Regions from separate parts of the Paeniglutamicibacter cryotolerans genome, predicted to be linked through region 1. Evidence: riboswitches for the same ligand, from Rfam matches in the RefSeq annotation. Region 1 holds a riboswitch; each other region holds the start of a gene.

The links. A riboswitch is a leader RNA that binds a small molecule or an ion and turns the genes downstream of it on or off. The one in region 1 is predicted to bind S-adenosylmethionine.
Region 2: linked by a shared signal. The riboswitch ahead of E9229_RS02475 (cobalamin-independent methionine synthase II family protein) and the one ahead of E9229_RS04135 (OsmC family protein) in region 1 are both predicted to bind S-adenosylmethionine.
Region 3: linked by a shared signal. The riboswitch ahead of E9229_RS09920 (methylenetetrahydrofolate reductase) and the one ahead of E9229_RS04135 (OsmC family protein) in region 1 are both predicted to bind S-adenosylmethionine.

Annotation. Positions count from the first base shown of each region.
Region 1 is NZ_JACHVS010000001.1:851,973-856,577, reverse strand. It holds gene E9229_RS04145 (phytoene desaturase family protein) at 1-639, opposite strand, end outside; gene E9229_RS04140 (aldo/keto reductase) at 901-1,791, opposite strand; gene E9229_RS04135 (OsmC family protein) at 1,877-2,425, opposite strand; SAM riboswitch class IV at 2,465-2,580, opposite strand; gene E9229_RS04130 (MarR family winged helix-turn-helix transcriptional regulator) at 2,797-3,285, opposite strand; gene E9229_RS04125 (MDR family MFS transporter) at 3,287-4,605, opposite strand, start outside.
Region 2 is NZ_JACHVS010000001.1:499,165-503,769, forward strand. It holds gene E9229_RS02460 (cation:proton antiporter) at 1-1,130, shown strand, start outside; tRNA gene E9229_RS02465 (tRNA-Gly) at 1,232-1,305, shown strand; gene E9229_RS02470 (AEC family transporter) at 1,450-2,376, shown strand; SAM riboswitch class I at 2,434-2,541, shown strand; gene E9229_RS02475 (cobalamin-independent methionine synthase II family protein) at 2,555-3,784, shown strand; gene E9229_RS02480 (amino acid ABC transporter substrate-binding protein) at 3,957-4,605, shown strand, end outside.
Region 3 is NZ_JACHVS010000001.1:2,140,346-2,144,950, reverse strand. It holds gene E9229_RS09930 (Gfo/Idh/MocA family protein) at 1-202, shown strand, start outside; partial or broken gene E9229_RS09925 (PLP-dependent transferase) at 178-1,309, opposite strand; gene E9229_RS09920 (methylenetetrahydrofolate reductase) at 1,323-1,934, opposite strand; SAM riboswitch class I at 2,036-2,149, opposite strand; gene E9229_RS09915 (DUF4397 domain-containing protein) at 2,626-3,441, shown strand; gene E9229_RS09910 (class F sortase) at 3,447-4,133, shown strand; gene E9229_RS09905 (RNA polymerase sigma factor) at 4,178-4,605, shown strand, end outside.

The DNA of each region.
Region 1 (4,605 bases):
GAGTCCATCCGTCAGCACGACGCCACGGGCCAGGTCGTTGTGCAGCGCCTCCGTGATGGCCTCACCCAGCGGGCGCTCGATCAGTCTTTCCCACATCTCCCCGGCGCCGGCCGCGACGGCAAGCTCCTTGGCCTGCGACCGGGTGGTCAGGGGTTCGGTGATGCTCGGCCACAGCACCTCGGTGAGCCGGCGGCAATCGGAGTAGAACGCGGCGAAGGCCGCCGCTTCGCTCTCGGGGGCGCCGATGGCTGCGAACGACTCGGCGGTTGCCGCGGCGTCCTCGTTGTCGACCAGCAGGCCACGGGTCGGTGCGGCCGGGTTCGGGGTGTAGGAGGAGTACCGGCGGCGGGCCAGTGAAATATTGAGTCCCAGGTCCGTGATGACCTTGGCGGGCAGCAGGCTCACCAGGTAGGAATAGCGTGACAGGTTCGCCTCCAGGCCCTCGAAGGAGCGGGTTGATACGGCGGCACCGCCGAGCACGTCCAGCTTCTCCAACAGGAGCACCGATTGCCCGGCCCGGGACAGGTAGGCAGCGGCCGCGAGGCCGTTGTGGCCACCGCCGACGATGACGGTGTCATACCGGTTCGGGGTCTTACCGGGCGACCCGTTACCGGATTCGACCTGGTGGTGTGCGTTCATCTCGTCTGTGTCCTTTGCTGGGGTGCCCGGGGACTGCCAGATGGCGTGGCCAACGGTAGCCAGTGACCCGTCAGGCCATTTTCGAACCCCGCGAAGAGATGGCGAAAACTGATGCATGAGGGCTGATTGACCGCTCCCGCAAGAGTCTTTGCCCGGGCCGGGTGGATATCTGCCCGCATTTCCCTGAGAGGTGCATCGGCTGGTTGACCCTACGCCCGCGGGGATTCCGCGGGTCAGGGGAGCAGCGGGACCGGGTCGGTGCTAGCTTTTTCCGGCCTCGTATTCCGCGCGCCCGGCCGCGTCCAGGGCGGCAAACGCAGCCTCATCCAACAGCAGCTTGGACGCGCCCAAGTTCTCCTCGAGGTGATTCACGGAGGACGTGCCGGGGATCGGGAGCATGGCTGGGGACCGGTGCAGCAGCCAGGCAAGGGCCACTTGCGAGGCCGTCGCTCCGAGCCGTTGGGCCACCTCGTGCACCACTCCACCGGGTGCAGACAGTGCCCCGGCCGAGATGGGAGCCCAGGGGATGAACGCGATCCCGTGGGCCTCCGCGTAATGCAGGACGTCCTCGGATGAGCGGTCGGTGAGGTTGTAGCGGTTCTGCACGCTGGCGACGGTGAAGTACTCGGCTGCTGTTTCCAGTTCGGCGACGGTGACCTGCGAGAGGCCCAGCGCGCGGACCTTGCCCTCCTCCTGGAGCTCGCGCAGGACGCCGAACTGCTCTTGGACGGGTACCTTCGGGTCGATGCGGTGCAGCTGGAACAGGTCAAGGGCGTCGACCTTGAGCTTGCGCAGGCTCAGTTCGACCTGCTGGCGCAGGTATTCGGCGCGGCCGAGCGGAACCCACTGGTTCGGTCCGGTACGAGTCTGACCGGCCTTGGTGCCGATGCGCAGCCCGGCGGCATAGGGATGCAGCGCTTCGGCGATGATCTGCTCGGAGACGTCCGGTCCGTAGGAGTCGGCCGTGTCGATGAAGTCCACGCCGAGTTCCACCGCGCGGCGGACGGTGGCCAGTGCGGCCGGGCGGTCCTCGGGTTCACCCCAGATCCCTGGGCCGGTGATGCGCATGGCGCCGTAGCCCAAGCGGTTGACCGTGCCGAGGTCCTTGATGGCGAGTGAGGTGGACGGGGAGCTGAGTGTGCCGTGGGTCATGCTTTGGCCAACCGGTGTGACGCCGGGTTTATTCCATCGGAAAACCCGGCGTCACGCCGATGGGTGGCATCGGCTGGGTCGGGCGCTAGTTTTCGGTCACCAGTTCCACGGAAACCGGGGTGGGGTTGGTGAAGAGGTCCAACACCGGGCAGTGCGCATCGACTGCGACCTGGAGCTGGACGTAGCGTTCGCGGGTTTCCGGCCCAGTGACGTTGACCAGCAGGCGGACACCGGAGAAGCCGGCGCGGACCGAACTGTTGATACCGAAGAGCCCGCGCACATCCAGATCGCCCTCGGCCTTGATCTCCAGCGAGTCGATCTTGATGCCCAGCTGGTGGGCATAGAGCCGATAGACGACGACTTGGCAGGAAATCAGCGCGCCGAGCGCGTATTCGACCGGGCTGGGCGCCGAATCGCCGCCAGCCAAGCCGGCCGGTTCATCGACCCGGAAGCCGTGCTTTCCGGCGGTGATATCCGTGGCAACCGAACCCTCGGCTCTGCCGTTGGTGGTGAAAGTCAGCGCCGCGAAGGCCGCGTTGGTGGTTATGCGTTCGCTCCAAGCCGACCCTGCGGCGTCTAGCCTGGCGCTTCGCAGGTTCTCGAGCCCGGTGGGTTCAAGCAGCGTTTCGGACATGGTCTCATTCCTTGGCCTCGTGGCGCATGCCAAGGCATATCGCCATACTTACGCCGGTCCTGATGGTGGCGTCGAATCCTCACCTGGAGCACCCCGCTATGACGAAGGGGGTTGCTGCCCAACCGGCCAGGGCCTTGCGGTGGGGGCTCTTGATTCTGATTTCGATTGTTCCAAGGCGCCGGCACAGGAGGCAATGCCTCTGTCATCTGGGGTCACACTCCGGCTACGCTGCGGCAGCAACCCGGGCGCATGCACGCAGGGTGGACTGAGCACAGGCGAAGCTGCTGCCTCCTGCCCGGATGGCGGATGCCCGGAACCAAAGCGGTCCCGTCCCGGCGCATCTTGCGTCGGGACGGGACCGTGATTTGCCGTTAGCCACTGGACTCGTTGAGTCTGGCCAGTAGGTCCGCGAGCCGTTGGACCTCTGCGAGGTCCCAGGTGGAGAACCGATCATGGAGTAGCTTGCGGGCATGAGCCAGAGTCGCATCGTAGCGTTTGCGGGCCTCGGCGGTCATGTCAACCAGTAGCGCGCGGCCGTCGCTGGGATCGGTGCAACGGGACACCAGGCCAAACTCCTCGAGCTGTTTGATCGTGCGGCTCATCATGGCCTTGTCGATCCGTACCGCCTCGGCCAGGCCCACCTGCTGCATGGGTCCTGACTGGGACAGGATGGTCAGGACCTTGAAGCCCATCGGGTGCAGCTCGGGATGGATGGCCGCAGCCCGGTCCCTGATGCTGGTCCGGGCCTTGATGACCATGGTGCCGAACTGTTTCTCAACTTCCCCGATCGCCTCGGTCAGAGCGGAATCGGAGCCGGCTCCTGCAGCCTGCAGCGAGAAAGGATCGGTCAGGCAGTTCATGCTAGCGGCGTCCCGCTTCCGGACCGACTCCGGGGGTCGAAGCCCCTACGGCTGCTTCGGCGTCGGCCATCAGGATTTCGGTAGCTTCCGACCCCTCGGCGGTTAGTGCCGCTGCGGCGTCGGTCTCTTCGCGCTGGTGCCGGGTCTGGTTGCTCAGTTCCAGGTTCGGCAGGAAGACGATGGCCAGGATGGTGAGGATGCTCAGGGGGGCGGCAATCATGAAGACGTGTGCCACGGCGTCGCCGTAGGCAGACTCGATGATGGTGCGTACCGAGTCCGGCAGGCTGTGGACCGACGGGATGTTGCCGCTAGCCAGCGCCGCGCCCACTTCCTTTCCCTTTTCGCCCAAAGCCGCGATGGCTGCCTGCATGTCTGCGGCCCGGGCGCCCAACAGGTCCACGACCTTGGTGGCCATGAGCGCACCCAGGACCGAAACGCCGACCGTTCCGCCCAGGGAGCGGAAGAAGGCGATGCCGGAACTGGCCACGCCGATTTCGGCGGGGGTGACTGCGTTCTGGACAATCAGTACGAGGTTCTGCATGACCATGCCCAGGCCGGCGCCCAACAGGAACATGTAGACGGAGACGAGGACGAAGTTGGTGTCGAAGTGGATGGTCCCCAGCAGGTAGAGCCCGGCGAGCTGGAGCAGCGAACCGGTGACCATGATCGCCTTCCACTTACCATGCTTGGAGATCAGGGCGCCGGCCACGGTGGAGACGATCAACAGGCCTGCCATCATGGGAATGGTCATCAGGCCGGACTGGGTGGCATTGGCACCGCGGGCCAACTGCATGTACTGGGCCAGGAAGACCGAGGTGCCGAACATCGACACGCCCACTGAGATCGAAGCGAAGACGGCAAGGGTGAAGGTGCGGTTCTTGAACATCGAGAGTGGGATGATCGGCTCGGAGACCTTCAGTTCCACGATGATGAAGGCGATCAGCGCCACGGCTGAACCGAGAACCATCATGATGCTGGTGCTTGAAGCCCAGTCGAACTGCTTGCCACCGAGGGAAACCCAGATCAGGAGAAGCGAGACGCCTGCGGTGAGTAGGACGATGCCTGCATAGTCGATGCTGACCTTGCGCTTGGCCTTGGTGGGCAGGTGCAGGGTCTTCTGGATGAGAATGATGGCGATGGCGGCGAACGGCAGTGCTATGAAGAAGTTCCAGCGCCAGTTGATCGAGTCGGTGATGAAGCCGCCGATCAGCGGGCCGCCCACGGTGCCCAGGGCCATGACGGCACCAAACAAGCCCATGTACTTGCCGCGCTCACGCGGAGAAATGATATCGGCCATGACGATCTGGCTCAGCGCGGTCA
Region 2 (4,605 bases), 350 kb from region 1:
GGCGCCTCGCGGCTCGCTTCGGGATGTCCCCGGTGCCGCTCTACCTGCTCGGTGGGTTGCTCTTCGGGAACGGGGGTGCCATCCCGCTGGTCGGCATCGAGGAGTTCGGGGTGATCACCAGCGAGATCGGCGTGATCCTGCTGCTGCTCATGCTCGGCCTGGAATATTCGGCCCGCGAGCTGGTCACCGGGCTCAAGCGCTCCTGGTTGGCCGGGCTGATGGACCTGGTCCTGAACTTCACCCCGGGCGCCGCGCTGGCGATCATCCTGGGCTGGGGCTTCACCGGCGCCTTGGTCATGGGCGGCGTCACCTACATATCCTCCTCCGGGATCGTCGCCAAGGTGCTCTCGGACCTGGGCCGGCTGGGTAACCGCGAGACACCGGTGGTGCTTTCGGTGCTGGTCCTCGAGGATCTGGTCATGGCCGTGTACCTGCCGATCCTGACGGCGACGCTGGCCGGCCTGAGTTTCTTCGGCGGACTGCGCGCCGTGGGCATCGCGCTGCTGGTCATCACCTTGGTGCTGCTGGTCGCCCTGCGTTTCGGTCCGCAGATTTCGCGCCTGATCCACTCAAACGACCGCGAGAACTTCCTGCTCAAGCTCATCGGCGCCGCGCTGTTCGTGGCCGGAGTAGCCTCCGCGTTGCAGGTTTCAGCCGCCGTGGGTGCGTTCCTGTTGGGCATCGCCATCTCCGGGTCGACGGCACATTCGGCGGCCAAGGTGCTCGAACCGCTGCGCGACCTGTTCGCGGCGATGTTCTTCGTGCTCTTCGGTCTCAACACCGATCCGAGGACCATTCCCCCGGTGCTCCTGCTCGCCGTGCTGCTGGCCATCGTCACGTCATTGACCAAGGTCGCCACCGGAGTCTGGGCGGCCAAGCGGGTGGGCATCGGGCTTCCGGGCCAGCTGCGTGCAGGTGCCGCGCTGATAGCCCGGGGCGAGTTCTCCATCGTGATAGCCGGCCTGGCTGTCGCCTCGGGGGCCGTCAACGAGAAGCTTGCCGCCCTGGCGACCGCCTACGTGCTGCTATTGGCCGTCTTCGGCCCGATCGCCACCCGCTTCGTTGAACCACTGACCAGGCCGTGGGTGGCGCGGCAGCAGCGCAAACCTGCTCCACCGGTCATGCCCTAGCTGTCGGCGCCACGCCGGTAGGCCGCCGATTAGGCACCGGCCCCGGGGTGTGCGCTATGCTGGTGAACGCCCGGCCGCCAATGGCGGACGGGGCAGGCATTGCGGGTGTAGTTCATTGGTAGAATGCGACCTTCCCAAGGTTGAGAGGCGAGTTCGATTCTCGTCACCCGCTCCAACCGATCCGGTCCCCCACAGCGTGGGAGGCCGGATTCTTGTTTGCCTCCGGACACCCGCGTCGCCGGATTACATCGTCGGATCCGGCCGCGGCTAGTGTCGATTCGGCAACCATGGTTCGGTGAAACGATCGGAAGGCGAAAACGTGGGCGGAGTGCTGTCGGGATTCGCCGTGGTCTGGACAGTCATCGTCGTCGGCTACTTCGTGGGCCGCACCGGTGTACTGGGACCCGATGCCAGGCTCATTCTGAACAGGCTGACCTTCTTCGTCGCCAGCCCGGCGCTGCTCTTCACCACGCTGTCCACGTCGAACCCCACGGCAGTGCTGGGACCACAGCTCGGCGTGGCGACCATCTCGGCGTTCCTCACCGGAACCCTGTTCGTGCTGATCACCCGTTGGTGGCTGCGACGCGACCTGACCGAAACAGTCATCGGGGCGATGAGTGCCTCCACGGTGAATTCGGCCAACCTCGGCCTACCCATCGCCCTGTACGTTCTCGGGGACCTGTCCCATGCCGCCCCGATCATCCTCTTCCAGCTGGCCGTCTACTCACCCATCTGCCTGGCCATCCTCGACGCGAGCACTTCCCGGCACCGGACCACCCCGCTGACGATGCTCATACAGACGGCCCGGAACCCGATGATCGTCGGATCCCTGGCCGGCCTGCTCGTCGCCGTGTTCGGCTGGAAGCTTCCACCGCAGGTCGCCGATCCGGTCGAACTGATCGCCGGTGCCGCGATCCCGGCCATGCTGATCGCCTTCGGCATCTCGCTGGTTGGGTCCAAGCCGCTGGAACGGGCCGCCGGACGGCGGGCCGACACCCTGGTGGCGACCGGGCTCAAGCTCGTGGTGCACCCCGTGCTGGCCTGGCTGATTGCCGCGTTCGTCTTCCGCCTGACCGGGCTCGACCTGTTCATCGCCGTGATCATGGCGGCACTGCCCACCGCCCAGAACATCTTCGTCACGGCCTCACGTTACGATCGCGGCGTCACGCTGGCCAAGGACACCGTCCTGCTGACCACCGTTATTGCGCTTCCGGCGATGCTGCTGGTGCCGCTGCTGCTCGGCTGAGGTCACACGACGGCGTCAAATAGTGACACGCATCGCTTCCGTGATAGGAATTATTCGTACCCATCCGGAGCGGCCGAGAGACCTGGATCGATGAAGCCGCAGCAACCTACCCCGCCGATGAGGCATCTGAAACGGTAACGGTGCTACTGCCAGGTTCGATGGAAAGAGGCAATTGCCCATGTCCTTTAACGACAGTCGTATCCGCACCACCCACGCCGGCTCGTTGCCGCGCACCGAAGCACTCCTGACGGCCAACGCGGCCAAGGAGCGCGACGGAATCACGCCCGAGTTCCATGAACTGCTCGAGGCCTCCGTCACCGGAATCGTCGCCAAGCAGCGGGAGCTGGGCATCGACATTCCCAACGACGGTGAATTCGGACACACCATGTCCTCCGCCGTCGACTTCGGCGCCTGGTGGAACTACTCCTTCGCCCGCCTAGGCGGCCTGGAGGAAACCACCGTCGACCGCTGGGCCGATGCCCAGGTCAACCGCTCCACCCCCGGCAACGTCGTACTGACGTCCTTCCCGGACCGGCGCGACCGCCAGGCGTTCGCCGAGGCCTACGCGGATCCGACATCGGGCATCCTGGCACACCGCAAGGCCACCACGCAGCCGAAGGTCGTCGCACCGCTGACCTACACCGGGCACGACCTGGTGGCATCGGACATCAGGAACCTGAAGACCGCCATGGCGGCAACCGGCACCGAAGAGGGCTTCCTCGCGGCACTGTCCCCCGCCTCCTGCGCGCGCCTGGCCAACGACTTCTACACCAGCGACGAGGAGTACCTCTTCGCCGCGGCGGATGCCATGCGTGAGGAATACAAGGCGATCATTGATGCCGGGCTGACCCTGCAGATCGACGACCCGTCACTGGCCGAATCCTGGGACCAGGTCAACCCGGAGCCGAGCCTCGAGGACTACCTGAAGTTCCTCGAGCTGCGCGTCGAGGCGACCAACTACGCGCTGCGCGGGCTGCCGGCAGAGCGGATCCGCCTGCACGTGTGCTGGGGTTCCTGGCACGGGCCGCACACCACCGACATCCCGTTTGCCGACATCCTCGATCCGGTGCTGCGCATCAACGCCGGCCAGTACTCGTTCGAGGCCGGCAACGTGCGCCACGAGCACGAATGGCGCCTCTGGGAGGACCATGTACTGCCCGAGGGCAAGATCCTGGTCCCCGGCGTCGTCTCGCATGCCACGAACGTGGTCGAGCACCCGGAGCTGGTCGCCGACCGCATCGAGCGCTTCGCCAACCTGGTCGGCCGCGAGAACGTGATTGCCTCCACCGACTGCGGACTCGGCGGCCGCGTCCACCCGCAGATCGCCATGGCCAAGCTCGAGGCACTGGGCGCCGGCGCCGCACTGGCCACCAAGCGCCTCTGGAAGGGCACCGAGATCATCGTCTGATCTCGGTTTCAGCAGCACCCGCCGAGGCCGCCGCACGCATCTGTGTGCGGCGGCCTCGGCGTCGTCCGGTCGTGGCATTTCGTAGCACTTCGGAACATAGCTCTTATCCTGCACCAGCGGGGGTGTTAGCGTCGTGTCCAACCCGTTTGACCAACGAAAGGCCCCCCTCCCCATGAAACGCCGTCTCCTCACCTTCGCCGCAGCGGCCGCCCTGGTAGCGCTCACAGCCACCGGCTGCGGCTCATCGAAGCCCGCCACGCCCGGGGCTTCGGGCGAGGCCGCCGGCCTGACCCTGCAGCAGGTCAAGGACGCCGGCGTGCTGACTATCGGCACCGAGGGCACCTACAAGCCCTTCTCGTTCCACGAGGGTGGAACCGGCCCGCTGACCGGTTACGACGTCGAAGTCGCCACGGCCGTGGCGGACAAGCTGGGCGTGAAGCCGGAGTTCAAGGAAACGCAGTGGGATGCGATCTTCGCCGGACTGGACGCGGGACGCTTCGACATGATCGCGAACCAGGTGACCATGACGCCTGAGCGCGAGGCCAAGTACCTGTTCTCCACCCCGTATACGATCAGCACCGGTGTCATCGTGACCAAGGCTTCCAACACCGACATCACCTCCTTCGCCGACCTCAAGGGCAAGACCACGGCGCAGTCGCTGACCAGCAACTGGAATCAGCTGGCCAAGGATAGCGGCGCCAAGGTCGAGGCGGTCGAGGGCTGGGCCCAGGCCATCACGCTGTTGAAGCAGGGCCGGGTCGATGCGACGATCAACGACAAGCTGACCTACCTGGACTCGCAGAAGACCAAGAACGACCCGG
Region 3 (4,605 bases), 1.3 Mb from region 1:
GGGTGGGGCCTACCGCGAGGAGTCCTTCGAACCGATCGGCAAGAACTACGTCTGGCAGTTCCGCGAGGCGACCCGCTGCGTGCAGGAGGGGCTGCTGCAGTCCCCCACCATCCCGTGGGAGCACTCCGTCGCGACGATGGCGCTGTTTGACGGTGCCCGCGCGCAGCTGGGCCTGACCTACAGGAACGATGCCATGCGTTGAACCCGCACCGGCGACGCCTCCCGGGCCGCGGCCAAGCCGATGAGCAGGTCGGCCCGCAGGTCGGCCAGGTCCTCGACTCCCACCGAGAGCCGCACCAGGTCCGCCGGGACGGCCAACGCCGTTCCCTGCACCGATGCATGGGTCATTTCAGCGCTGTAGCAGGCAAGCGATTCGACCCCGCCGAGGGAGACCGAGAGGGCGAACAGCGTCATGGCCTCGGCAAAGACCCTGGCCGCCGGGAAGCCCCGGGTAGAGCACCGTCTCGATTTCGGGTTGTTCTTGCAGCCATTCGGCCAGCGCCTGCGCGTTTGAACAGTGCCGTTCCATGCGCAGGCCCAGGGTTTTGAGTCCCCGCGATGCCAGGTAGCTGTCCTGCGGTCCGGCGACGGCACCGGCGGCGAACTGCTGGTAGCCGATGGCCTCGGCCAGGGACTGGCCCCTGAACTGCTTTTCCGCGACGATGACGGCGCCGCCGAGCACATCCGAATGTCCGCCGATGTACTTGGTGGTCGAGGGGACCACCAGGTCCGCACCCAGTGCCAGCGGTCGCTGCAGGTAGGGCGAGGCAAAGGTGTTGTCCACGACCAGCAGCGCTCCGGCAACGTGGGCGATCCGGGCCCACGCCGCCACATCGGCGATGCCCAGCATCGGGTTGGAGGGCGTCTCCACCCAGAGCAGCGCAGTTTCACCGGGCCGCACGGCGGCAGCGACGGCTGCGGGATCGGTGATGTCCACCGGCGTGCTGGTGATGCCCAATCGAGAATGCAACTGGTTGATTAGTCGATTGGTCCCGCCATAGCCGTCGGCACCGAGCACGATGTGGTCGCCCTGGCCCAAAAGCGCCCGCAGCAGCGCATCCTCGGCGGCTATCCCGGAGGCGAAGGCGAAGCCCGCGGCACCACCCTCGAGCGTTGCCAACTGGATTTCGAACCCGTTGCGTGTCGGGTTGGAACCGCGCGAGTATTCGTGCCCGGCGCGCAGCATGTTGATGCCGTCCTGGATGAACGTGCTGGTTTGGTAGATCGGCGGGATCACCGCACCGGTCAGCGGATCCGGTTCCTGGCCCGCGTGGATGGCGAGCGTGTTGAAGCCCTGCGTGGCGCCCATGTCCGGTTCCTTCCTAGACTTCTGCCTTCGAGGCGGCGACGCCCAGCCCGGTGTAGTCGAGCGGATCGAAGTACACCTGGGTGATGGCGAAGTCCGCCCCCGAGCGTTCCTTGGCCAGCAGGACCTCGACGTCGTGCTCGAAGGAAGGCGACTCGGGATGCCGCATCGGGTAGGCGGCGACGCCGATGGCCAGGCGTCCGGCCCCCAGCGCGGCGGTGTTGCGGGCTTCGACGTCCCTGATCAGTTCGACCAGGTAGCGGGCGAAGGGAAGCTCCCTGCGCCAAGCCCCAGGTTCCCTGGGCAGGTCGCCGCGCAGTGCCGGCACGCCACGCACACCAATGGAGACGAAGTGCTGGACCAGGGATTCAAGCGAGGCCCGGTCCTCCCCCACGCAGGTCAGGTGGGCCAGCGGACGCAACCGGGTGTTGTTGATCAGGTGCCCGATCAGTTCAAGCGATGCCTTTCGACGGGCTTCGGTGCCGGAATAGGTGACCGACACGTAGTCGGGGTCGGTGGATTCCAGTTCGACGATGCTGTGGTGGGCGTCCTCCGCGGCCGCAGCGCTGGCCGGCGGGTATAACTCGTAGGACAGCGACGGCAGGGCCGTCGACAGTGTCATGCTCATGTGTTGCTCCTCGCTGGTAGACGAGGGAGGCACCGTTATGCGGCATCTGCCAGGGCTTTCCGGGACATGCCGGAGCGCTCACTGAAAGGGACGCTGATGCGACTCCATCGGTCCTGGCGTTAGCACCGTTCCGTGATGAACCCCTGTTATCCGGGGTTCTGGGATGGTTGCTGCGGCGTCAACGAGCCAGATCTCTCAGCCGCTCTTGATGGTTGATGAATTCATCTAAAACCCAAATGGATGCACGGCACAACATCGAGTCAGTCCGCTGGTCACATAGCCCCATGCGGAGAAATATGAAGCGGCGGAGACCCCCATGCGTCTACGGTCCAAACAATTGTTAAGCATTCATTTGCCCTCGACGTTCGGATCGGTGGCATATCCGGGCACTCAAGCGGCACCCGGAAGAATTTCATGGCGGCCGCCTCCGGTTGAGGTCGGCGGGGAACCGTTAGCGAACGCCCGGTCTTCCTCATTCAGGTACATCCAGCCCGTCCGTCAACGAAGATCGCCTCTCGCCGTCACACTCAGGCATCGGGCGGACGCTTCTGTTCAGCTGGCGAATGGGTGCCCGAAAAGTATCGATGAAAAGAGTTTTCACATTAACTGCATCCAAAGAGAACCCATTGGGGGAAGTAAGGGATATCACACACACCGACCCCTCTGGTTGGGGCATCTGGAAGGAAAAACCATGCGCAGGACACCGATCATCGCCGCCATTGCAGGATTCGGATTACTCGGACTCGGAGTGGCACCCGGGTACGCAGCACCAGACGACGCACAACTTTCCGTGTTTCACGGCGTTCCCGGCTTAAAGGTCGATGTCTATGTCAATGGCAAGCTGACACTTGATGATTTCAAGCCAGGAGACCTGGCCGGTCCGCTCAAGCTCGCAGCAGGAACCTACACCGTGGCCATCACGGCCGCAGACGCCAAGGACGACAGCTCCCCCGCCATCGGACCGGTGGATCTGAAGCTTGCCGCAGGCAAGAACTACACCGCAGCCGCACACCTCACGGCAGCCGGGAAACCTACCGCGACCCTCTTCACCAACGACATTTCCAAGATCGCCGCGGGTGATGGACGGCTGATCGTACGCCACATTGCGGCCGCCCCAGCCGTCGACGTGTTGGCAGGCGGCAAGCCCGTGATCAAGGATCTGATGAATCCCAAGCAGGCACAACTGGACCTGCCGGCAGGCACCGTTTCGGCCTCGGTCGCTGCCACCGGCACCACCAAGCCGGTGATCGGCCCCGCTGATGTCATGGTCACGGAAGGCTCCGACACGATCGTCTATGCCTGGGGCAGCCTGACGGACAAGAACCTGGCGCTGGGCACCCAATCGATCGCCGGTCTCGGCTCAGCACCGGCAGGAGTACCGACCGGCACCGCCGAAGTCAAGGACGGCGGAGCTGCACAGGGCATGCTCGTCGGGTTGGGTGCGCTCCTGCTAACTGGCGTAGCTGTCTTCGGCCGCAAGCTGCGTCCGGCAACAAACCGAAAGTAGGCATCATGAACCGGCTTCCCGGCCTCGCCGCGGTAGCCCTGATCGTGGTCGGGGGCGCGACATCTAGTGCGTCCCCGACCATCCTTGGCGGCCCGCTCGTCCCCCACGAGTCCGTCGCCCTCAGCGTGTCGGCGTCGTCGTCCCCCTCCCCCGGGCTGCGAACGACGCCGACACCCGAGCCCGCAGGAGCACCTGCCGGGGTGGTGGTCCATGACTCATCGGCACCGGCTGCGCAACGATCCCTTCCCGGTCCTTCCCGGATCCGTTACCCGGGAATCGGGGCAGACATGAGAACCATCGGGGTAGGTGTTTCACCCGACGGAACCATGGAAATTCCCGATGACGCAGCAGTCGCCGGCTGGTACCGATATTCCGCCGCCCCATCCGAACCGACGGGGAACACCATCATCGCTGCACATGCCGGATCGATCCCGACCCCACGCGGCCCGCTCTATGACTTACGTTCATCACGAGTGGGACAGTCCATGGAGATCACCGACGCCATGGGAGCCACGACCAACTGGAAGGTGACGAAAGTGGAACAGCTCCACAAGACAAGCCTGGACCTCGATCCGTACTTCACCGGGGACGGGCAGCGCACACTGGTGCTTTTTACCTGCGGGGGACGCTGGGATCAGAAACGGCAGAGCTACGACGACAACATCATTGTCACAGCTGTGCCCGCGGGATAGTCTCCTTGGAGTGCACCGGGGCGGCAGCAAAGGGGGAAGCGGGGATGGATCCGGAAGACGTCGAGGCGCTCGGCCGGTCCTTCGCTGCCGGCGAACCGGAAGCTATGCGGACCACCTATCAGCGCTTCGCACCTCTGGTCTTCACCTTGGCGCTTCGTGCAGCGCAGAACAGACAAGACGCCGAAGACATCGCCCAGCAGGTCTTTGTTGCTGCGTGGCGGTCCCGATCGAGCTTTGACGCCGAACGCGGAGCCTTGGGAACGTGGCTCGTCGGGATCACCCGAAACAAGATCCACGACCTCTACGAACAACGGAATCGTTCGCGGCGCAACGAATCCGCCGTTGCCGAAGCGGCTCAGGGCGAGGCGCTCCCGCCAAATACCGAGTCCCATGTTCTGGATCGGGTGCTGGTTCTCGACGCATTGGGCCGGCTAGGTTCACCCCAGCGGGAGATTCTGCATCTGGCCTTCTA